One region of the Neobacillus sp. OS1-32 genome, then DNA from elsewhere that is predicted to be linked to it. Evidence: riboswitches for the same ligand, from Rfam matches in the RefSeq annotation. Region 1 holds a riboswitch; each other region holds the start of a gene.
What was found. Region 1 has a riboswitch for glycine ahead of RCG24_RS16820 (amino acid permease). Riboswitches for the same ligand answer to the same signal wherever they lie in the genome.

Region 1 (11,677 bases):
TTTTAATTGCAAATTTGGAAAAACCGCTGCAATTAAGTTCAAAGTTTGAACCTGCGGAACTGACGGCTTTTTTGAAGGGTCACGTGTTATATGGCGATCAATATCAATTTTGGGAAAAAAATGATAAGCAGCAGACGATTACCTATTTTCAACAATATGACAACCTCCCATTATATCATAATATTAATGGGATGATTTCTTTTAAGTTTAATGTGAAGAATCAGGTTGTTGCCTATCAACAAAGTTATTTGGAAGGAATAGAAGGTATGGCAGCTAAGAAGGAGGAAATTCTTTCTCCATTAAAGGTAATTGAAACGCTGCATCAAAAGGGACTCCTGAAGCCGAAAAGTAAAATTACCAAGGTTGAGCTTGGTTATTCGACACTCATTCAGTTAGCAGCATCCCAAGTTTTGGCCCCAACCTGGCGCTTTGAGGTAAATGGCAAGGAAAGTTTGTTTGTCAATGCCTTCGAAGGTCAGATTATTGATTTTAATAGTGATGAAAAAATGAGTGTGGAGTGAGTTAGCATGTCTTTACGTTACAGCATCCTGGCCAGCGGCAGTACGGGCAACGCCCTTTACGTCGAGTCAGACGAACATTCCTTTTTGGTAGATGCGGGTTTTAGCGGAAAGCAGATGGATGCTCTTTTTCAACAAATTGACCGTGATCCCAGCAAGCTTTCTGCGATTTTTGTCACCCATGAACATAGTGACCATATAAAAGGAATCGGCGTCTTGGCACGCAAATATAAATTACCGGTCTATGCCAATGAAAAGACATGGCAGGCCATGGAACACGCAGTCGGCGTCATTCCAACCGAGCAGAAGTTTGTGTTTAACATGGAATCGGTAAAAAGTTTTGGTTCGATTGAGATTGAATCATTTGGTGTTTCGCACGATGCTGCAGAGCCAATGTTTTATATCTTCCATCATTCCGGAAAAAAACTGGTGTTAATTACTGATACCGGATATGTCAGCGACCGAATGAAAGGAATCATCTCAAATGCCGATGTGTATGTGTTTGAATCGAATCATGATGTGCAAATGCTCAGGATGGGCCGCTATCCGTGGAATCTTAAACGAAGAATTTTAAGTGATGTCGGACACGTCTCCAATGAAGACGCGGCACTTGCGATGAGTGAGGTCATTGGCGACCGGACAAAAAAAGTGTATCTTGCCCACTTAAGCATGGATAATAATATGAAGGATTTGGCAAGAATGTCGGTGACCCAAACATTAGAAAGCCGCGGGATCATTGTAGGCGAACAATTTGGGCTTTATGATACAGACCCGAAGACCCCAACCATTTTAACGGCAGTATAGAATCGAAAAATGAGAATGCCATCGTAATTGTTTAATAAAGGTATTTGACAAAAGATTGATTAATTTAAAGTAAAGTGAAGGGGCTGTCCGAAAGTCCATTTTTGAGTAAAAAACACCGAAAATAAAAACCCAAGAATGCTGATATTATCAACATTCTTGGGTTTTTCTATTTTTAATTTTGGGGCTGAAAAACCACTTTTCGGACAGCCCCTTTTGTAAAGTTAATTGACCTGTTTATTTTTCTGGATCTGGAATAATATTGATCTTCTACAGAATGATATTAGGCTTCGTTAATTATTTTCTTTTAAAGACAATTTTTCCGCCAACGATAGTGTAATCTACAGGTGTCTCGGAGATGTTCTTAGGCTTGATTTTAGTAATATCCCGATCAAGCACGACCATGTCGGCTTTCTTGCCTACTTTCAATGTTCCCAGATCCTTTTCACGGAATATTTGGTAGGCAACATTTTTGGTCACTGCCTGAAGCATTTCCCGAACGGTAAGCGCCTGCGAAGCATTACGAACCATATTCTTATCTTGCTCACCCGGATATGGGCTGTTTCTGGTGACTCCTGTCTCGATCGAATTAAGCGGGCGGTAGTCAGGAGTCGGTGGGTAGTCGCTGGAGCCGGCAATCGTTACTCCTTTATCCCACATCTTCCTTGCCGGGTAAAATGCCAAAGCTCGTTTTTCACCAACCATAGATTTTTCCAACTCATAATATTGGTCTTTATAAAACCAGAATGGCTGTAATGATGCAATGACCTTTAAGGCCTTCATTCTAGGAATATCCTTATCTGAGATTGCCGAAATATGTGTGATCGTATGACGAGAATCCCGTACGCCATTGGCTTTGGCAGCTTTTTCAATTGCGTTGAGGCTCATGTTGACAGCACCATCACCAATCGCATGGATATGAACCTGTATCCCAGCTTTGTCCATAGCCGCAACCATTTTGTTGAATTCATCCACTTTCCAAACTGAATCGCCACGAAAGTTTGGACCCATTCCTGCATTTTTTGTATATGGTTCAAGGAATAGAGCGGTCTTTCCTTCGGTTACCCCATCGGCAAATAGTTTAGCCGTGTGTACTTGCAGCCAATCAGAATGATATTTTTGTTTAGCAGCTTTTATCGTTTTAACCACTTCTTTAGGATTGTCCCCCGGGTCGACAAAATAGGCGCCGGAGACACGCATCGTCAACTTTCCTTCCTTTTCCAATTCACCGATTGCATCAATAACCGGGACACCCTTTAATTGAAAGGTCATAACGCCAGTCATCCCATAGCTGTGCATTTCCTCTTGATATTTCAAAATGGCTTGTTTATATTGTTCTTTAGTTAACTTAAACAAATCACTGACTTTATTGACCAAATTCGTGGCACCTTCCCGTAAAACACCCCGTGGAGAGCCATCGGCATTGTGTTCAATCATTCCGCCTTTAGGCGCCTTGGTATTCTTCGTAATTCCGGCCATTTCAAGTGCCTTAGAGTTTACCCACACAGAATGTTGATCAATCGAATAGAGAATGACTGGTATATCGGAAACCACTGCATCAAGATCCTCTTTTTGTGGCCCTGGATTCGTCCCATCCGCTAGTTTAAATGGGCCATTTTGCCAGCCGTTACCTAAAATGATCTTATCATGAGGATGGTTCTTTCTGAAATCGGATACAGCCTTAATGTATTCTTGCTTACTTTTCAAAGTGGTAAGATCTACTTGAAAAAGCTTTGTAACCCAAAGTGACTCTATATGCGTATGGCCATCCATAAATCTCGGAGCAACCATCTTTCCCTTTAAATCAATAACCTTGGTGTTTTTATCCACATATTTTTGGACACCTTTGTACTGCCCACATAAATGATTTTGCCGTTCTTTGCAGCAATTGCCTGAGCTGTTGGCTGGCTTTTTTCCATTGTATAGACAATCCCATTTTTAAGAACTAGAGAAGCTTTTTCACCAGATGTTTTCGTTGATTTTGGACTGTCTTTGGTAAAGCCGCTTAATACTGGTAATATTGCCAAAAGAATGATGATTAAAAATGCTAGACTACGATTTTGTAGAATACCTTTCATTTGTTAAGCCCCCTTTAGTATAAGAAAATAAGCTTTTCTGTAAGGCTAGTTCGTTCTGTTTAGCAAGTTCCAACATATAGTCCTTATCCTCTGGTTAAAGCCCCCCTACACATTATTTAGACATTTCTGCAGGAATGTTTCACCTATATACTAAGGTTAAGCGTTTACAAAGGAAATAGATTTTTGAGCTATAGTTTTCGGCATTCTTCTATTAAAACATGTTTCAAATCATGAAACATGTTTTAATAAAAGAGCTGATAATCCTAGTGCCTCTGAAACATGTTTCAAACTATGAAACATGTTTCGATGAAAGAAAAATAATGAATGTATCAATGAAAAGGGATCATAAATAAAAACTCGCCGATTGGCGAGTCCGTAAAGGGGCATGGAAAAGACCGAGGTCGCTTTTAAATAAATTCCGTGAAGGGGTAATTTTTACTTTGCTGATTGCTCCATTATTTCGACCATATATTTATAAGAAATTAATTCAATAATACTAATCATGGAGATTCTTGATGTCAAATCTATTTCGTTATAATGGATATAATCCGAAAATATATACAGATTAATATGGCTCATGTTTTGTACAGGATTATTATTTGCTGATGTGATCGAGATAACAGTCGCTTTTGATTTAATATTCAATTGTTCAATATCCAAAATCAATTCTCTATCCTCTCCGCCATACGATAAAAAGAAGACAAGGTCATTGTTTCGAATTCCGCTTAATAGCATCTTGCGAAAGTAGTGGTCTTCTGGAAAAACAACTTCAAAACCGAGGCCAGAAAAAATATATTCAAAATAATGGGCAACACTTTTGTTTAAACCGCGTGCCATTACGATGAGCCTTGGCTTATTTTTAAGAAGATGAATAATTTTATCCACTTTTTCCTCATCAAGTACACGAACGGATTCATAAATATTTTTTAAATACTCAATTCGATAATTTTCCTGTGAGACAGTAAATGGATTCGTGTTTTTGATAAAGTTTGAATCTGTATATTTTAAAATGGCAGTAAATTCACTGTAGCCGGAAAAACCAATTTTTTTTAAAAAACGGCTCATGGTAGCAGAGGATACATAGCATTTTGCGGCCAATTCACGTATTGTGCTTCTCTTTACCTCTTCGATATTTCGAATGATATAATTATATAGTTCCTTTTCATTATTATTCAGAGTATTAAGGTGTTTTGATGTAATTTCAAAAAAGTCCATTTTTTCCGCCCCCAATAGGAAAGGTTTTCATTATATTTTCAGCTTTTTATCATTTGATTTAAAAAAGAATTATATAGTTTATTTAACTTAACTAAACTAAATGTAACTACTTTCAAAATTTTAGTCAATCATTCATTTTTCAGGAGGACGACCATGCTTGCGGATTATCGAAAAATTTTCAATAGATTAAATCAAGCCGTTTACGAGTTTTACCTGCAATATAACAAAGGTGCACAAAAAATAAATGAATACAACTTAACTGTTCAGCAAGAAAATATACTTCTCTATATCATGCGGAATCAAGGGGTGAGAGCAAATGATATCGCGGCAAATTTTTCAATTACAAAAAGTGCAGTTAGCCAAGTTTTATCAAAGTTAGGTAAAAGAAAATTTATAGTTCGTGAAAGTAATCCAAACAATCTTCGTGAATCTTTTATCTTTCTTGGGGAGGAAGGGAAAAAATATGCTCAATTAATTGCCGAAGCTGATGAGACATTTATTAAAAAATACTGCTCTCAGATAAAAGTGGAAGAACTGGAGCAAATGGTTCAAACAATGGAAAAGCTTAGTAGCCTTTTTAAGGAAAATAACGAAAGTTAAAATATGCAAAGGTGAGAACACTCTGTGCCTTTTTCAATCAGTATTTTCCCTTTGGCCTGAGTATAATTATATTAATAAGCCAAAATAAAAAGTATCAATCATATCGTAAGAGAGGAATGATGTAATTTGGGTTATTATGATGATCATTCACCGAACCGCTCCAGTGGACAGAAAGGTAAGGGTGGAATCTTTATTGCCAGCCTGGTAGGCGCCATTTTAGGTGCCATCTTGGTTATCATTGCCATTCCCGCTCTTTCCAACAATGGGCTTCTTCCCTATACAGTGCAGCCAAATCAAAAAACTGCCGAAACAACTACAGATAATACCGGACAACAGACGATACATAAGCAGGTTGCCTATGATGTAAAAACCAATACCACCAACGCCATTGATAAAACCGCTGCAGCTGTTGTCGGAATCAACAATATCCAATAAACAGCTTTTGGTCGGATAGTGATAACGGCGATAATTCTGATGAAACAGCAGGAACCGGTTCAGGAGTTATTTATAAACAGGCCGGCGGAAAAGCCTATGTTGTCACAAACCATCATGTTGTTGAAGGTGCAACAAGGCTGGAAGTCAGTCTATCTGATGGAACAAAGCTGCCAGCCAAGCTATTGGGAAGTGATATTTGGTCTGACTTGGCGGTCCTTCAAATAGATGCAAACAAAGTAAAAAAAATCGCGGAATTTGGCGATTCTGACAGTTTAAAAATAGGAGAACCGGTGATTGCGATCGGCAACCCGCTTGGTCCGACCTTTTCTGGCTCGGTTACCCAAGGAATTATCTCCGGGCTAAACCGGACAATACCAGTTGACATTGATCAGGATGGTGTGGTTGACTGGCAATCGGAGGTTTTACAGACGGATGCCGCGATTAATCCGGGTAACAGCGGCGGAGCCTTGATTAATATGGCTGGTCAGGTCGTCGGGATTAACTCAATGAAAATTGCTCAGAATGCGGTTGAAGGGATTGGTTTATCGATTCCAATTAATTCCGCCAAGCCAATTATTGATGATCTTGAGAAATATGGCAGTGTCAAACGGCCTTATATGGGCTTGGACTTAAAATCAGTGGATGAAATTCCTGCCTACTATCAGCAGGAGGCGTTAAAGCTCCCGCGCGATATAACCTATGGTGTGGCGATTCGCCAAGTTGTGCCGGGCTCACCGGCGGCACGCGCCGGACTTCAAGAGTTGGATGTCATTGTCGAGATGGATGGTCAAAAAATCAATGATGTCATTGATCTTCGCCAACACTTGTATACGAAAAAGAATATCGGCGAGAAAATGACCATCAAATATTACCGCAATGGCAAGCTGCGGGAAACAAGTTTAACGTTAACTTCAGATAAAATACAATAGGAATGGTTGAAAACAGGAAGGTGTTTGACTCACTTTCCTGTTTTTCTTAATGCAGTATGATATAGTACGGGTAGTCAATGTCAATAATGAGGAAAGGTGAAAGAGTAAAATGATTTATTGCTGTGAGGAACATGTCGAGCTGGGTTTAGATATCATTGTGGATGAATATGAAACATTTCCGGTATTAACAAAAATTGATGTGGATAACTTATCAACAAGTTGTGAATTTTGCTCAAACAGGGCTGTATATTTTGTGGCGAACAAGTGATTTCATACAAGATGTGGATAAAAAATGTGCATATGTGGATAACTTCTGTGGATAAGTTGTTTGTAAGCTGTGCTTAATTCCATTTAAAAGGGTTGTGGATTGTGAATATCTCAATTATTACGGTTGGAAAATTAAAAGAGAAGTACTTGAAGCTGGGGATAGAGGAGTATCTCAAGCGGCTTTCCGCCTATGCCAAGGTGGAGATGGTTGAAGTTGCAGACGAAAAGGCCCCGGAGGAGTTAAGTGAATTGGAAATGCTCCAGGTGAAGCAAAAGGAGGGCGAACGAATTCTCACCAAAATTAGTGCGGATACCTATGTAATTGCTTTGGCGATTAAGGGGAAGATGCGCTCATCAGAAGAATTGGCCGAGTCGTTGGATCAACTGGCCACCTACGGTAAAAGTAAAATTGCCTTCGTCATCGGCGGATCACTGGGACTGAGTGACGAAGTCTTGCAGCGGGCGAATGAACAGCTGTCGTTCTCGCGGATGACCTTCCCCCATCAGCTGATGCGATTGATTTTGCTTGAGCAGATCTATCGGGCGTTTCGGATTATTAGGGGTGAACCGTATCATAAGTAAATGAGGTGTTAAAATATTGGTGAAAAAGTAATGGAGCGGGCTTTAGAAAAGTAAATTATATTTATAATGTCCTTGTTGGGTACATTTAGAAATGAGACGCTTAACCAAGGTTATTACTAAGAATGATGCAGGGGTAGAAGTTGAGAAAGATATTTAAAAGTTTTCATTAATTGGAATGCAAAATACGACTGCATAACAGTAATGATAGAAAACCTATTTGTAAATGTTGTTTTTCTCAGTTGAACTCCATAAGGTGGATGTAAATATGCTTAAAGAAGTCTGTGTAGACTTTTAACCAATACCGAAGGAGAAGTGAACGAAAGTGATAAACATAACCATTCCAAAACCAGATGTTTCCATTACTAAACAGAAGAACCCGGAATTAAGTAATATTTATGGATTTACAGAATTCCACCTCATTCCTAGAGATAAGGGTGGCATTTTTATGTTCTACAGTCATAACCAAGAGCTATTATTTGTTGGTAAGGCAAGGAAATTGCGGCAAAGAATTAAAAAGCATTTTGAAGATACAGTATCCCCAATTAAAATGCATAGGAATGAAGTTGCAAAAATCGATGTTTGTATTATCGAAGACCCTGTACATAGAGAGATTTATGAAACGTATATTATTAATGAATTCAAGTCGAAGTACAATATAGACAAGGTGTTTTTTAGGTGAAAATTTCATACAGGCAATAGATTTTCCAATAACGTAAGTGTAAAAAACCTCCCTATGATTTTTATAGGGAGGTTTTTTTGAATAAAAATGAATACAGAGCAGTATGGGATGTTAATTTATGTGTTGACAAACTATATAACTACTACTAAAATTAAAAATTATTTAGAAATAGTGAATTAAATTTAATAATTAGCAGGCTATGATTGCTATGGGTCACACTATAGCAGGAGCAGCTTCTGGAGAGATCGCAGGAATTTTGCGGCGCCGAAGGGTTCACAATCTCAGGCAAAAGGACAGAAGAGTACTGAATATTTATTTGTTGTGTTGATACTATTTAGCATACCAAATATTATTTATTATTCTTTTGGAAAAGAGATTGGATATCCTCCAATCTCTTTTTTTATGGTTTAAACTAAAATATTTTATTAGGAGGAGTTAGGATTGGCACAACAAGAATTAAAGAGGGATTTATCAAATCGGCATGTACAACTAATCGCAATTGGCGGTACCATTGGTACGGGATTATTCTTAGGGTCCGGTAAAGCCATTCAACTCGCGGGCCCATCCATCATCCTTGCATATTTAATCGTAGGAATCGCCGTTTTTTTTGTTATGAGGGCACTAGGAGAACTCCTGTTGTCTAAAGCAGGTTATCAATCTATTACAGATATTGCTGAAGACTATCTTGGACCACGATATGCTTTTGTAACCGGATGGACCTATTGGTTTTGTTGGATAATGACTGCTATGAGTGATGTGATTGCCGTTGGTGTTTATGTACAATATTGGTTCCATATTCCACAATGGATCCCTGCAATTGTCTGTTTGATCATTTTACTAGGACTCAATCTACTAACTGTAAAGATTTTTGGAGAATTGGAGTTTTGGTTTGCTTTAATAAAGGTAATAACGATTCTCGGATTAATTGTTATTGGGATTATATTACTGGTGATGGGATTCAAGACAAATCAAGGTATGGTTACGATTAAAAATCTTTGGGCACAAGGGGGACTTTTTCCAAACGGAATATCAGGCTTCTTACTTTCATTCCAAATGGTTGTATTTGCATTTGTCGGTGTGGAATTAGTAGGTGTCTCGGCAGCGGAAACATCCAACCCGGAAAAAAATATTCCATCGGCTATCAATAAAATTCCTTTAAGGATTCTATTTTTCTACGTTGGCGCACTTCTTGTCCTTTTATGTATTAACCCATGGACGGAATTAAATGCAGCAGAAAGTCCTTTTGTTAAAACGTTTAGTTTAGTTGGAATTCCGATTGCAGCAGGAATTATTAATTTTGTCGTATTAACCTCAGCAGCTTCTGCTTGTAATAGCGGAATGTTTTCAACAAGTCGTATCCTATATAGTTTAAGTAATAATAACCAGGCTCCATCTAAGTTTACAAAACTAAATAAAAATCATGTCCCAGGTAACGCATTATGGATCTCCACGGTAGTCCTATCGGTGGGAGCCCTTTTGACTAAGCTTATTCCAGAACAAGCTTTTGAAATCGTGACGACCATTAGTGCGATTTGTTTTATTTGGGTTTGGGGTGTCATTCTGATTTGTCATTTAAGATATAAGAAAACACGTTCAGATTTACAGGCAGAATCAAAATTTAAAGCACCATTCACACCATTTATTAATTACGTTGTCCTAATCTTGTTTGCCATCATTCTCATTATTATGCTGTTTGCTGAAGTTACACGGCCTGCCCTATTGTTGACGCCTCTATGGTTTATTCTATTATTTACATGGCATTCAAATAGGAAGAAGGAAGAAAAAAATATTAAATTATCTGCATAGGGTCAACCATAAGTTGACGGCTATTTCTTTACATACCATCCGACAAAACGAGGACCAAATTCAATTGAACTGCGACATTGGAATAGGCCCCCCAACAACATGGTCAGATCCAATGCTTGATGGAGTATTGCGCCACTGTATCTTTTTCATTTAGGCAAAGATTATCCCTCATTGTAATGGTCAACAAAAATACGATAAAATAAAGACAAAAGACAGTAGGGGTGAACGATTGAACGACCCTGAATACATTCTTAACCTGTAATAAATGCAGCAAGAATTGAATCAAAAAGGTTAGAAAAAATGGGGGGCACCCTACTCCCCGAACTAATGACCGGTGAGGTAAGGGGAACTATTGAAGGATGAAAATGGAGAAAGGGTGAATGGAATGAGCATGAATCAACCACAGTCTAATTACTCATATGCTGATTATCTTGAGTCTTCGGAAGAAATTCGATATGAAGTGATTGACGGGCAAATTATTAGTATGTCGCCAGCACCGACACCAAAGCACCAGCATGTTCAAAGAGAGTTATTAATTGAATTTGGTACGTATTTAAGGGGAAAAGAGTGCAGTGTATTTGGTTCTCCCATCGATGTGTGCCTTTTTGCGAATCAAACAACACCAAACGAAAAGATCAAGGATTGGGTTCAACCAGATATTGTGGTCATATGTGATCGTAATAAAATCAACCCACAAAATATTGTTGGTGCTCCCGATTTGGTGATTGAAATTCTTTCTCCCTCCACCGCTCGAAATGACAGAGTCATCAAATTCAATAACTATCAAAAGGCTGGGGTCAGAGAATATTGGATTGTCGACCCCTCAAACGAATACGTGGAAGTATTTCTGTTGCAGAACAATCGCTTTATTTCATCAGGTTTCTATACAAAAGAAGATTCCATAAAGGTCAACATATTTGAAGATTTAAGCATAGAACTTAAACATGTTTTTCAGAGATGATAGTGGGAAGTAAACCATTCGGAGGAAGTGTTAGAGGAAGCTCACTTGAATAGTGAGATCTTTTGGATTCCTTTAAACTACAATTAGGAATAACAAAAGAGACATACGGGTTTAATGGAATCCTTGGTCCTTTTTGATAAAGCAAAAGAACCCGGTTCATAATAATGGCGAGTTTTAAAAACGCATGTGGTATTTTAAAAAGCATTATTTTATAACAGTTTATATTTTGAAGCACGACCTTTTCCTTCTAATTTTAATTTACCAGTATCGGAGGATGATTATGAACAGAACGAAATGGTTGCTCATTTGTCTTTCTCTTTTATTAGGATTAGTGGGTTGTAGTGCAAAAACGGATCGTCAAGTCGAAAAGATAATAGATAAGGAACATTTAACGAATGAAGAGAAACAGTTGGTAAAAGATTCCATGCTAATTGAATATGTAAAAGATACATATGGCAATATTGTTCAAATTACAGGTTTTGAAATCATTCCAGAAGAGCCGGAAGAAGCACCCCCTTATATTACGGTAAAGGTAAAAGACAGAGAGAAGGGATGGGTTGCCGAGATTTCATGTGAATTGTATTCAACTTCGAAAGGAAAAACAACATGCAAACCATACGACAATTATTTATTTAGGGCCTTGAGTGAAGAGGTTCAAAAGGAAGTGGAACCTGCTCTTAAGAAAGCATTTGGAGCGGAAAAAGGAAATGTAAGCTACTTTGCGTTTGCATCGGTAGACAATGCGCAAGAAAAACGGTGGAAGTTTCAGCAAAAGCCGGATTATGAGAAGTTAAAGGCTGAAGTTC
Region 2 (6,195 bases), 1.4 Mb from region 1:
TTCCTGAATCAATAAAATACCAAATTTCTTTTCCCATCCAAAAACCCCGTTTACCCAAATTTTTTTCGTTTTTTAGTCTATCAAAAATAGAAGCTAAAGCAAAATATCTTGTATTTGGTATAATTTTACCCACATTATTTTTCATCATTGTTCTTTATCTTTAGGAGAATGACTTATATAATAAAAACTAGTGTAGTAATGCTTGAAAGGAGAAAAAAAATTGAGTTCATTCTATGTTTTATTAATTATTTTGGCCGCCCTCATTATTTACACCGTTTTCAATTATTTCTATCAAAAGAAAATCGTTAAGACGGTTACCGAAGAGGAGTTCCGAAAAGGGTATAGAAAGGCACAGCTCATCGATGTTCGTGAACCAAACGAGTTTGATGCCGGTCATATTTTAGGAGCACGCAACATTCCAATGTCACAGCTCAAAATGCGAATGAAGGAAATTCGTCCAGACCTCCCGGTTTATTTATATTGCCAAAGTGGGATGCGCAGTGCCCGAGCGGCGCAATTTTTATACAAAAAAGGCTATAAAGATCTAACCCAACTGCAAGGCGGATTTAAAAAGTGGACAGGCAAGGTTAAAGCAAAAAAATAAATTCTCATATAATTAGGCTCTGATACAGGGCTCTCTTATTTTTCGAAGAAAAAGGGATGATTCACTAGCGAATCACCCCTTTTTCTGTTTTATGCTTGGTAGCGCAAAATGGGCTTCCGGGCTGCAGTTGTTTCGTCTAGTCGGCCGACAACCGTTGTATGTGGTGCCTCTTGAACCATTTCTGGATTTTCCTCTGCCTCTTTGGCAATTTGAATCATCGCCTTAATAAAGGAATCAAGTGTTTCTTTCGATTCCGTTTCAGTCGGTTCAATCATGATACATTCTTCCACATTTAATGGGAAGTAAATGGTTGGCGGATGATAACCAAAGTCTAACAAACGTTTGGCAATATCCAGCGTCCGGACCCCCAATTTTTTCTGACGCCTGCCGCTTAACACAAACTCATGCTTACAATGTCTGTCAAATGGCAGATCGTAATAGTCAGCCAGCCTTCTCATCATATAGTTGGCATTTAACACCGCATATTCAGTGACAGCCTTCAATCCGTCAGGTCCCATTGAACGAATATACGTATAGGCACGAACGTTAATGCCGAAGTTCCCATAAAAAGGCTTCACCCGGCCGATGGATTGCGGACGGTCATAATCAAGCACGTACTGTTCCCCCTGTTTTGTTACAAGCGGTTTAGGGAGAAATGGAATCAAGTCAGCCTTAACGCCTACAGGGCCTGAACCAGGACCTCCACCGCCATGTGGACCGGTAAAGGTTTTATGAAGATTTAAGTGAACGACATCAAAGCCCATGTCCCCTGGTCTTGCTTTTGAAAGAACAGCGTTCAAGTTCGCCCCGTCATAATACACCTTTCCTCCAGCGGCGTGGACAATCTCGGCAATTTCAACAATATGCTCTTCAAACAATCCAAGCGTATTGGGATTGGTCAGCATTAATGCGGCGGTATCTTCACCCACGACCCTGCGCAAATCCTCCAAGTCCACAAGGCCCTTGTCGTTAGATTTAACGGTAATCGTTTCAAATCCGGCTACCGTGGCGGAAGCAGGGTTGGTTCCGTGTGCCGAGTCAGGGATAATCACTTTTGTACGCTTCCCATCCCCATTTGCTTCATGGTAAGCCCGAATTAACATTAAACCCGTCCATTCTCCATGAGCACCGGCAGCCGGTTGCAATGTTACCTCGTCCATACCGGTAATTTCTTTCAAGTGCTGCTGCAGATCATACATCAGTTCAAGTGCCCCTTGGACAGAGCTCTCATCCTGAAGCGGATGAATATGGGCAAACCCGTTCAAGCGGGCAACATTTTCATTGATTTTTGGATTGTATTTCATGGTACAGGAGCCTAATGGATAAAAGCCTGAATCCAAGCCGTGATTTCTTTTTGATAGAGCGGTATAGTGACGCATGATATCAAGTTCAGATACCTCTGGAAGATTAGGCTCTTCTTCACGCAGATAACCTTCAGGAAGAAGACCATTTAGCTCTGTTTCCGGAACATCCATTTCCGGAAGACTGTATCCAATTCGACCCGGTGTGCTAAGTTCAAAAATCAGCTTCTGATCTTGATTATGCATGCATATCCCCCAATTCTCTTACTAAAGTATCAATCTCTTCCTTCGTTCTTTGCTCTGTCACAGCAATTAACATGTGATGAACCAAATCCGGATAATCACGGCCTAAATCATAACCGCCAATGATCCCTTCGTGCAGCAGTTTTTGATTGATTTCTTTAACTGGACGATTTAACTTAATCACAAATTCATTAAAGCTATGGCCATCATATACTACTTCAAAGCCGGCTTGTTTAAAAGCATTTTTGGCGTAGTGGGCCTTTTGCAGGTTGGCAGCGGCGATTTCGCGAATCCCCTTTTTACCAAGTGCAGTCATGGCAACAGCAGCAGCCAGGGCATTTAACGCTTGGTTGGAACAGATATTAGATGTTGCCTTATCACGACGGATATGCTGCTCCCGCGCCTGAAGCGTCAATACAAAGCCGCGACGCCCTGCTTCATCCGTTGTCTGGCCGACAAGGCGTCCTGGAACCTTGCGCATTAACTTGCTGGTGACAGCAAAATATCCGCAATGCGGACCGCCAAAAGCGGTTGGAATTCCGAGAGGCTGAGCATCGCCAACAACGATATCAGCACCAAACTTGCCAGGAGGTGTTAACACGCCTAATGATAATGGATTGGAAGAAACAACAAACAGCGCTTTATGTTCGTGGATCACTTCCTCCAGTTCTTTTAACGGCTCAATTCTTCCGAAAAAGTTGGGATATTGAAGGATTACTGCAGCAACATCCCTTTTGACCAATTTCTTTAACGCCTCTACATCTGTTATCCCATTGTGAACAGGAACTTCAACCACATCAAGATATTGACCCTTTGCATATGTTTTTAAAACATCACGATATTCCGGATGAACAGCGCTGGAAACAACGATCGTTTTGCGCTTTGTATGGCCTGCGCTTAACATCGCCGCTTCGGCAAGGGCAGTGCCGCCATCATACATCGAGGAATTTGCCACTTCCATTCCGGTTAATTCACAGATCATCGTTTGGAATTCAAAAATAGCTTGAAGCTCCCCTTGCGATATTTCCGGTTGATATGGTGTATATGCCGTATAAAATTCAGACCTTGAGAGAACATGATCAACAATCACTGGAATATAATGGTCGTAAACCCCGGCTCCGAGGAATGAGACATTTTCTTTTAGATCGGCATTCCGATTGGCCAGCTTAAACAGTTCTTTCATTAAACCCGTCTCAGATTTAGCCGGCTTAATATTGTATTGCCCCTTGAATTTAACTTTTTCCGGAATATCGCTGAATAGGTCATCGATACTGGAAACACCAATGGTTTCAAGCATATCCTTTTGATCTTGTTCAGTCATCGGTAAATAACGATGTTTCATGCTTCTGCCCCCTTCTGTTATTTCTTTTCCCTTTTATAAAAAGGTGCTGAAATGATTTTGGCTTTTAATTTTTTTCCACGAATTTCCACTTCTATTTCAGTATCAAGCTGCGCATACTCCGAAGAGATCAGAGCAAGCCCAATATTTTTCTTTAAAGTTGGTGACTGGGTTCCGGTAGTAACCTCGCCAATCCGCTCCTCGTCTTTATAGACAGCGTAACCGTGACGCGGGATACCGCGATCAATCATTTCAATCCCGACAATTTTTCTTGACAGACCGTTTTCTTTTTGTTTCACCAAGGCGGCTTTGCCAATAAAATCGGTTTCTTTATTTAACTTCACGGCAAACCCAATGCCGGCCTCAAGCGGGGAAATTTCCGCTGATAGTTCTTGACCATAAAGTGGTAAGTTTGCTTCAAATCGTAACGTATCCCGGGCACCTAAGCCGCACGGGACAACCCCTTCCTCCTTACCCGCTGCCAGAATGGCGTGCCAAATTTCAACCACGTCATTGGCGTCGCAATAAACCTCAAAGCCGTCTTCTCCGGTGTAACCAGTTCTGGAAACAAGTGCCTTTTTCCCAGCGATGTCAACGTTTTGGCGAAACTTGAAAAAGCCGATGGTGTTTAATTCCGATGTCGTCAGCTTTTGAAGAACTTTCTCTGCCAGAGGTCCTTGAAGGGCTACCTGAGCAGTGGTTTCAGATAGGTTCTTGAGCGTCACATTACCTTCCAAATGCTTATTAAGCCACTCGTAATCCTTTTCCAGATTTGCAGCATTAACAACCAGAAGGTAGTGTTCATCTTCCAATTTGTAGACAAGCAGGTCGTCAACTGTTCCGCCGGTTTCATAACACATTGCTGTATATTGTGCAGCACCATTATTCACCTTGGAAATATCGTTTGTCATCATCTTCTGTAAATAAGCTAAGCTGTCAGAACCCTTGACCTCAATTTCCCCCATATGAGAAACATCAAATAAACCAGCTCTGGCGCGGACAGCTTCATGTTCTTCTTTTATGCTGGAAAATTGGACAGGAAGCTCCCAGCCGCCAAAGTCGATCGTTTTTCCTCCGTATTCCTTATAAACAGGAAACAGCGGAGTACGTTTTAATTCTGCCATCACGAAATCCCCCTTTTTTCCGATGATCGTATAATGAAATAACCTCTTATAAAAGAGATAATTACCCTATTCAATAGAACTTTAGCCAAAAAAAGACAGAGTTCCCCCTTTATTATAAATAAGGGAGTCTCTGTCCTTTTACCTGAAAGTTTAACCTAAATGGCTTTCCCCTTGGGTAGCTGCCTAAAGCAGCACTCTCCAGAGTTGCGTCAAACAAGAGTTCTTTTGCCTGAGAGATTCACAAGAATTGCTTGCTCCTTCGGCGCTACAAAAGTAGTCTCTCCCCTTGTTGTCATTCGCATATATAAAATTTTCCAATTGGGTCATACTATATGTACTAAAAAAAATTCCAGGTTATTTTCAAATATTTTAAACATTCTAATGCTAACATCATCCTACCATTAAGCAGCATATTGAGCAAACATTTTTTCGGAAAAGAGGCTGAAAACAATGAAGGTAGAAATTGAATTTGATTCCTCCTGGCAGGATGATTTTTTGGAAAAAATAGACGATGACGGTCCATGGGGAGATTGGAACCTTTTTAAACTTGCTATTGAAGCGGAAAAACACTTAATCATCCCGGAATTTGAAGGCTTACAGGCACCAAAGCACCTGCCTAATTTAACTCCTCTTCCCCATCAAGTCGAAACCGCCAAACAAGTCATTGAAAACATGAATGGCAAAGCAATCCTTGCGGATGAAGTCGGACTAGGAAAAACAATCGAAGCAGGGCTGATTTTAAAAGAATACATGATCCGCGGATTAGTCAAAAAAGTGTTAATTCTTGTCCCCGCTTCGCTTGTCACCCAATGGGGCCAAGAACTCAACAGCAAGTTTTTTATCCCGGCTGTTACACAGAAAAAAAGCTATGTTTGGGAGCAATGCGATGTGGTGGTTTCCTCGATTGATACAGCTAAACGAAGTCCTCATCGGGATATAATTTATCAACAGGATTATGACTTAATTATTATCGATGAAGCTCACAAACTGAAAAATAATAAGACAAAAAACTACGAATTTGTGCAAAATCTTAAAAAGAAATTTTGCTTACTGTTGACTGCTACCCCGATTCAAAATAGAGTAGAGGAAATTTTTAACCTTGTTTCGCTGCTAAAGCCGGGGCACTTAGGCAGTGAAACGGCCTTTTATGAAAAATATAAGCGGGATTCCCGTTCTTTAAATGATAATGAGCATTTAAAAGAATTAGTCAATAAAGTCATGATTCGCAACCGCCGTGCGGATACGGGAATTGAATGGACGAAGCGGCATGTTGAAACGATTGCGATTGAATTCAGTTCAAGCGAACGGGAATTATATGAAGCCATTTGCAGTTTAAAAAATGAAGGTGATTGGCTGCAAACGAGTGCTTTTTCGGTGATGACCCTGCAGCGGGAAGCTTGCAGCAGCAGAGAAGCCGTTTTTTATACATTAAAAAATATGCTCCAGAAAAGGGAAAACCCTTCAGTGGCCTTTCAACAGCAAATCGAGCTTTTAATCAAAAAAGTTGAAGCGGTACAAACAAACTCAAAAGCAGATAAAGCGTTGGAATTGATCCAAAATATTCATGATAAGGTGATCATTTTC
Region 3 (6,195 bases), 440 kb from region 1:
GCTAATTCCTTCCACTACTGATTTTGATGGTACCCGTACAATCACATTTTTAAACATATTGAAACCCTTCTCTCCGATTTTTTTTGTCTAGCAATTGCTACATCCTTATTGTAAACGAATCGGTTACCATCCATTGTGGATGATTCCGCAATACAATGTGGTAATTTTCAACACCAAAACTGTTAGGATGCTTACAAAATCAGTCGGTGATAGCACTAAAAAGAGGGGAATTCCCCTTTATTGGAATAAACGGTAATTTTTTTTGTAAAAAATCTCTGTGTTTGCGTGAGGTATAATCAGTTTAATGGCAAAAACGGAAAATCACGTAAGTCCCAATTTTTCCGTTTTTTAAATGATGAAAGGATGATCGCATTTTATGAGGATAAGAGTTTTCACTTCAAAACTAGTCAGCTTATTTCTAATTTTTTCTTTTTTTCCACTGATAAACGTCAAAGCAGCCGCTAGCGTGATATCTGTCAGCACAGCAAATGAACTGGTTAATGCTTTAGAAGATCCCGATATTCAACAAATTAATTTTGAGAACAACATAATAATTGACCAGAGATATCAGGAAATGCAAATTGCCGGTACTACCAAAATTATTAATGGAAATGGGTTCTCGTTTACGACTCAAAATATGAAACTCCTTTCCGGCCCCGGCTTACAGTTTATTCATTTAAAAGACAGCTTAATAAATATTGACTCTGCAGGCAGCATCTCCGTTGAAAATGTTACAAATAGTTCGATTAAATTATTTCGATTTACCAATACATTTACAATTAAAAATTCGCAGCTGGTTGACAGCCTAATGGATGGGTCCGAGGAACTGAAAATTTATGATAGCACTCTGGATAAGTCGTCCATTACCAAGCCTTTACTGGATCCGCTTATTTTATCGAATGTGACATTTAATAATTCTTCGGTAGGAGTTTACAGCTGGAACAGCAAATTAGAGAATGTAAAAATGACCTACTCAAAAGATGCGGTTACTTCTCCAACTACCCCTTTAACAATAGCCGCGGAATCTGTTTCGATAAAAAACTTATTGATTGACACGGATACTGAGAAGGGAATGTTGATCCAAAAGGGATCCGTCCTGCTGGAAGGGGATACCACGATCAATGGCCCTACACAAACGGGAATTTCTTTGGACAAAGGAAATCTATATGTGAAAGGGAAGATTGCACAGACCGGGAATGCTTATACAATTGAAACAACAAGGGAAAATGTTTTTACCACTCAAGTACATGACCTATACGGTAATCTGAAAAAATACCGGGATCAAAATCTCAATAGCTACTATAATACAGCAGACCGAGATGGAGAGGAGCCTGTTTTGGCTGATGGGGAGGAATTGTTTCCTACGGAACTGGACCCTGTGACCTTTTTAAAACAAGACTATACAGAAATCACCGGTCAAACGGACAGACAAGACTTGAGTATTTTCGTCAAAGATGGAAAGGGAGAAAGCAAACGAACAAGACCTGACCGGTATGGCGAGTTTTCTTTTACTTTAACTGATCAACCGGCTGGTTCAACAATTTATGTTTATGCGTTCAGCCCCGATGGCAATCAGAGTAAAGTTCAAAAATTTACCGTTCCAGCCAGCCAACCTGCTGTCCCTATTTATGTAAGCTCCATTTATAACAGTGACAAAGAAGTATCAGGAAAAACAGCAGCAAACGCTGAAGTTTTTGTAAAAAAAGACGGTGTGGTAATTGGAAAAGATGCGGCCGACACACAAGGTTTTTTCGAATTTAAATTAAATTCACTTAACGTAAAAACAAATCTCGAAGTATATGCACAAGATAAAAAAGGAAGAAAAAGCGCGGTACTAAAGAAAATCGTTGACTCACCTTTCATTTATACGGATAACATGAAATCCGAAACGGCGATAACCGGATCCGTCACATCCAGCACCCCAATAAAACTGGAGGCCCTTGTAAAAGGAAAATCGGTAGGAACGGCTACAGCCAAAAAAGGCAATCCATTCCGCATCAATATTCCTAAACTTTCTCCCGGGACAGCCGTGGAAGTTACAGGTTATGATGATGAACGGAAAATAAAAAAGATCGTAAACATTAAAGACCTTACCCCGCCGGCTAAACCTTCGATAAATCCAGTTTCTGACCAGTCAACATCCATTTACGGAAAAACAGAACCTAACGCGAAGGTGAAGCTCTATATAAAGGGGAGTTATCAAAAAGAAGTTAAAGCGGACAAGTATGGGAAATATACATTTACCATTTCTAAACAAAAAGCAGGAACTGAAATCAAAATCATCGCTTTTGATCTTGCAAATAATACGAGCCAAAGCGTGATAAAGGTAATTGATAAAACACCGCCAAAAATCCCCACCGTCAATAAGGTGACTTATAAAAGCAAAACGATAACAGGTAAAGCAGAAAAAGGTAGCACGATTTATGTGTACCGTGGAAAACAGAGTCTAGGGAAAGCGGTCGTAAGCAGCAAAGGCAATTTCAAGGTCAAAATTAAAGCCCAGAAAAAGCGGAGTACCCTTACGATTTATGCAATAGACAAAGCAAAAAACAAAAGCAAAAATAAATATGTAAGAGTTTTGTAAACACAATCTATTTCTATTAAAAGATTAAGGATGAGGGGCGTCATGTGACACCCCTCATCCTTAATCTATGCATATCCCCTCTTCAATATCTCCTATTAACCACAGCAGCAAAATTCCACTTCCTTTAACAAAGCTTGGGGACTTCCCAACTATTGCAATACAGAAGTGCCCTTCCGAATCAGTTAATTAACGCCTGCAGCGGTGCGGGAATTCTTCCGCCGCGGCTGATCATTTTTTGCGAACTGAAGGGATTAACGCCGATCACGGGAGCTCGGCCAAGCAGGCCGCCGAATTCGACGATGTCGCCTTCCGTCTTGCCGGGAACCGGAATAACGCGAACAGCGGTAGTCTTTTTATTGATCATCCCAATTGCTGCTTCGTCGGCAATAATCCCCGAAAGAGTCGACGGCGTGACATCGCCAGTAAGAGCGATCATATCAAGGCCAACCGAGCACACACAGGTCATTGCCTCGAGCTTCGATAGCGAGAGCGCCCCTTCCTCGATCCCGCGAATCATCCCGTTATCCTCACTGACCGGGATAAAGGCGCCGCTTAAACCGCCAACATAGGAGCTCGCCATCGCCCCGCCTTTTTTCACCGCATCATTCATCAGCGCTAGCGCGGCAATCGTACCATGGGTTCCGACCCGTTCCAGGCCAATTTCCTCTAAAATTTCGGCGACACTGTCATTTAAAGCATTGGTCGGCGCAAGGGAAAGATCCATGATCCCAAATGGGACACCGAGACGTTTTGCGACGACGCGGCCAATCAGTTCCCCGGCGCGGGTTATTTTAAAAACCGTCTTTTTAATAATATCGGAAACTTCTCCCAAATCCGCTTCAGGGTGGCGCTTCAGGGCATTTAAGACAACACCCGGGCCACTGACACCAACATTCAGCACCACTTCACCTTCGCCGGCACCATGAAAGGCTCCGGCCATAAACGGATTATCCTCAACAGGATTGCAAAATACGACCAGTTTGGCACAGGCAATCCCATTTTGCTCCTTAGTCCGCTCCGCTGCTTCCTTGATGATAAAGCCCAGCTCGCATACGGCATCCATATTAATCCCCGTCCTGGTGGTTGCCACCGAAACAGAGGCACACACCCGCTCGGTTACACTCAGCGCCTCGGGAAGGGCCTTCAATAAGGTCTCGTCACTTTTTGACAGCCCTTTGTGAACGAGCGCGGAAAAGCCACCGATAAAATCGACCCCCAATTCCGCTGCCGCCTGATCAAGTGTTTTCGCCAGTTCCACCGCCTCCGCGACAGAGGCATTGCCAAGAATTTCAGCAATCGGGGTAATCGAAATCCGCTTGTTAACAATCGGTACGCCATATTCCTTTTCCGTTTCCTCGGCAACCGCCTTTAGATTTCGGGCATAGGAAGTAACTTTTTGATAAACTCGCTGCTGCATTTTGCTAAAATCGGAATTAGCGCAGTCGTGCAAATTGATGCCCATCGTTACTGTGCGGATGTCGAGATTTTCCATTTGCACCATGCGAATCGTCTGGAGAATTTCATCCATTGCAATCTTCATCGTTCATCCTCCCCTTATACCCTGTGCATCGCTTGAAAAATTTCTTCGGCCTGAACGTGAATCGTTAAACCCAGCTCATCGCCAACCTGATTCAATTGATCCTGTAAGGAATGCAGGTTGGCGGTTTCCGAGATATCAATCAACATCATCATCGTGAAAAAATCCTGCAAAATCGTTTGGCTGATGTCCAAGATATTCATCCGGTTTTCCGCCAATACGGTCGTCACCCGGGCAATAATGCCCACCTTGTCCTTTCCGATCACACTTACAACGGCACGTCTTGTTTCCATTTCCTCCACCTCTTTTAGAAAAATAAAAAAGATTGGAATTGCTCCAATCTCAGGGGAAAAAATGTGTGTAACAGTTTCGCTATTGCACAGCATCCTTCTCCTGTCCTTTTGCCTGAGATTATGAATCCTTCGGCGCCACATAGCCCATTTGCCACGCGGTCTCTCCAGAAGCTGCTCCAGCTATAGTTTGATCCACAGCCTTCATTGCGCTCTATTGAATTAAACAAATCGTACCAAACATAGATCCATTTCGTCAATGGAAAAAACGGGGCAGTCCTTTCAGTCGAAACTTTTGGGACCGGCCCCATTTCCCCCTTAAGCATATTTCCGATTATAATCGTAAAGCAAGCCCAACAGGCCGGAAAGGCCAAGCAGCATCAGTCCAAGCTCGGGTTTGCCAACCGTCTTTTGCCCGATGATAATCAATGCCAAGCTCAGGACGAACACAACCAGCTTAATGACAACCAGAATTTTATCTTTCATCAGAAAAATCCTCCCAGCGAATCTCGCTTGGCTCCAGCGTTACTTTTCTGCTGTAGCCGTCACCATCATAAACAAGCGTCGTTTGTTCCGCCATCGAATTATTGACAATTGCCATTTTTTTAATCGTCGGATAGGCATGAACCTCACAATACATATTGCTGGCATGCCATTGATGAAATTCCGACTCTTTATGGGCAGCATAGTATAATGCCCGCATTAACAGCCTCGTATTTTCCTCACTGTACGGAAGTCCAGCTATATAGACAGCCCGGCCAGCACCAAATGAATGACTGGAAAGATGGACTTCCCCATCGGAATACTCAATGATTTCCGTCTCCTCTGACAAGGCATAAATATTTTTCATACTCTCACCAAAATCAAACCTGGTTAGATCCGCAGCAATAAAATGCTCGTTAACCGGAGTAACAAAATATTTATCGGTCGATAAGCTGAAACCCAGTTCTTTATCGACACCTAACACATTTGCTAATTGGAAATAATGGCCTTGATACTGATAGGCTGATGGTTCGCCGACCCCAATAAAGCCGCCGCCGTTATGGATCCAGGCTCTGATTGTAGCAACCAATGTTTCATTCGCCCAATATTCACCGCCAGAAAAAGCGGTACCGGCGTCACCGGCATTGATAATCACATCAACATCCTCTGGCACCCCATCGTTCATCACGTCATCAAAACTAAGAAAGCAAACATCAACCGGCGCTCCGCTTAAGGCTTCCAACACACCGAGGTAGGAATAAATTTGTTTGTACCATAAAGCATGAGCGACCATATGCGTCTGCCATGTCCGCAGTTTGCCCCAGGCATTTAAGATTGCCACTTTCAAGCCGCAGTACGGCTTCACACCCTTGATTTTGTCATAAATATCACGGAATTCATCGGTGACTTTTTCAATATAGGAAACAAATTCCGGGAATTTATAAGCTAGGCTCAAATAGCCACCATAGCCGATGCGGTCGACCGGATTCCGTAAAATCGCTCTCCGTGCGGTCAGCCAGTTCTGATTCGCTTCTATCACAGGGTTATTGCCTTCATAAAATGTGTCCGGAAAAAAGTACGGCAGGAATCGCCCTTCTGTATAGCGAACATCTGGAATATCGGCAATCATCCTGAGCGTAGCCCCGCTGCCGACACTGCCGACAACAGCATCTAGACCAATGCTGGCGAAATACTTTCCGTACGGTTCTGTGCCAATCCAGTTGTCGCCCAGAAACATCATGGCTTCCTTGCCGCTTTCATGGACAAGATCGACAAGTTTCTTTGCTTCTTCGGCAACAAAA

Region 2: another riboswitch for glycine. It lies ahead of gcvT (glycine cleavage system aminomethyltransferase GcvT); the one in region 1 lies ahead of RCG24_RS16820 (amino acid permease).
Region 3: another riboswitch for glycine. It lies ahead of RCG24_RS18745 (ACT domain-containing protein); the one in region 1 lies ahead of RCG24_RS16820 (amino acid permease).

The regions. Positions count from the first base shown of each region.
Region 1 covers NZ_CP133263.1:3,358,294-3,369,970, forward strand. Annotated here, with positions in the region: gene yycH (two-component system regulatory protein YycI) at 1-521, shown strand, start outside; gene RCG24_RS16775 (MBL fold metallo-hydrolase) at 528-1,322, shown strand; gene RCG24_RS16780 (amidohydrolase) at 1,617-3,149, opposite strand; gene RCG24_RS16785 (hypothetical protein) at 3,119-3,397, opposite strand; gene RCG24_RS16790 (MurR/RpiR family transcriptional regulator) at 3,833-4,612, opposite strand; gene RCG24_RS16795 (MarR family winged helix-turn-helix transcriptional regulator) at 4,766-5,212, shown strand; partial or broken gene RCG24_RS16800 (S1C family serine protease) at 5,339-6,576, shown strand; gene RCG24_RS16805 (CxxH/CxxC protein) at 6,686-6,844, shown strand; gene rlmH (23S rRNA (pseudouridine(1915)-N(3))-methyltransferase RlmH) at 6,946-7,425, shown strand; gene RCG24_RS16815 (nucleotide excision repair endonuclease) at 7,748-8,104, shown strand; glycine riboswitch at 8,331-8,411, shown strand; gene RCG24_RS16820 (amino acid permease) at 8,546-9,910, shown strand; gene RCG24_RS16825 (Uma2 family endonuclease) at 10,296-10,871, shown strand; gene RCG24_RS16830 (hypothetical protein) at 11,152-11,677, shown strand, end outside.
Region 2 covers NZ_CP133263.1:400,763-406,957, reverse strand. Annotated here, with positions in the region: gene RCG24_RS02125 (lipoate--protein ligase family protein) at 1-37, opposite strand, end outside; gene RCG24_RS02120 (rhodanese-like domain-containing protein) at 221-604, shown strand; gene gcvPB (aminomethyl-transferring glycine dehydrogenase subunit GcvPB) at 694-2,151, opposite strand; gene gcvPA (aminomethyl-transferring glycine dehydrogenase subunit GcvPA) at 2,144-3,490, opposite strand; gene gcvT (glycine cleavage system aminomethyltransferase GcvT) at 3,508-4,611, opposite strand; glycine riboswitch at 4,819-4,907, opposite strand; gene RCG24_RS02100 (DEAD/DEAH box helicase) at 5,062-6,195, shown strand, end outside.
Region 3 covers NZ_CP133263.1:3,805,547-3,811,741, reverse strand. Annotated here, with positions in the region: gene RCG24_RS18760 (dimethylarginine dimethylaminohydrolase family protein) at 1-57, opposite strand, end outside; gene RCG24_RS18755 (Ig-like domain-containing protein) at 467-2,584, shown strand; gene RCG24_RS18750 (PFL family protein) at 2,763-4,124, opposite strand; gene RCG24_RS18745 (ACT domain-containing protein) at 4,139-4,414, opposite strand; glycine riboswitch at 4,505-4,592, opposite strand; gene RCG24_RS18740 (DUF6903 family protein) at 4,730-4,897, opposite strand; gene gnpA (1,3-beta-galactosyl-N-acetylhexosamine phosphorylase) at 4,887-6,195, opposite strand, start outside.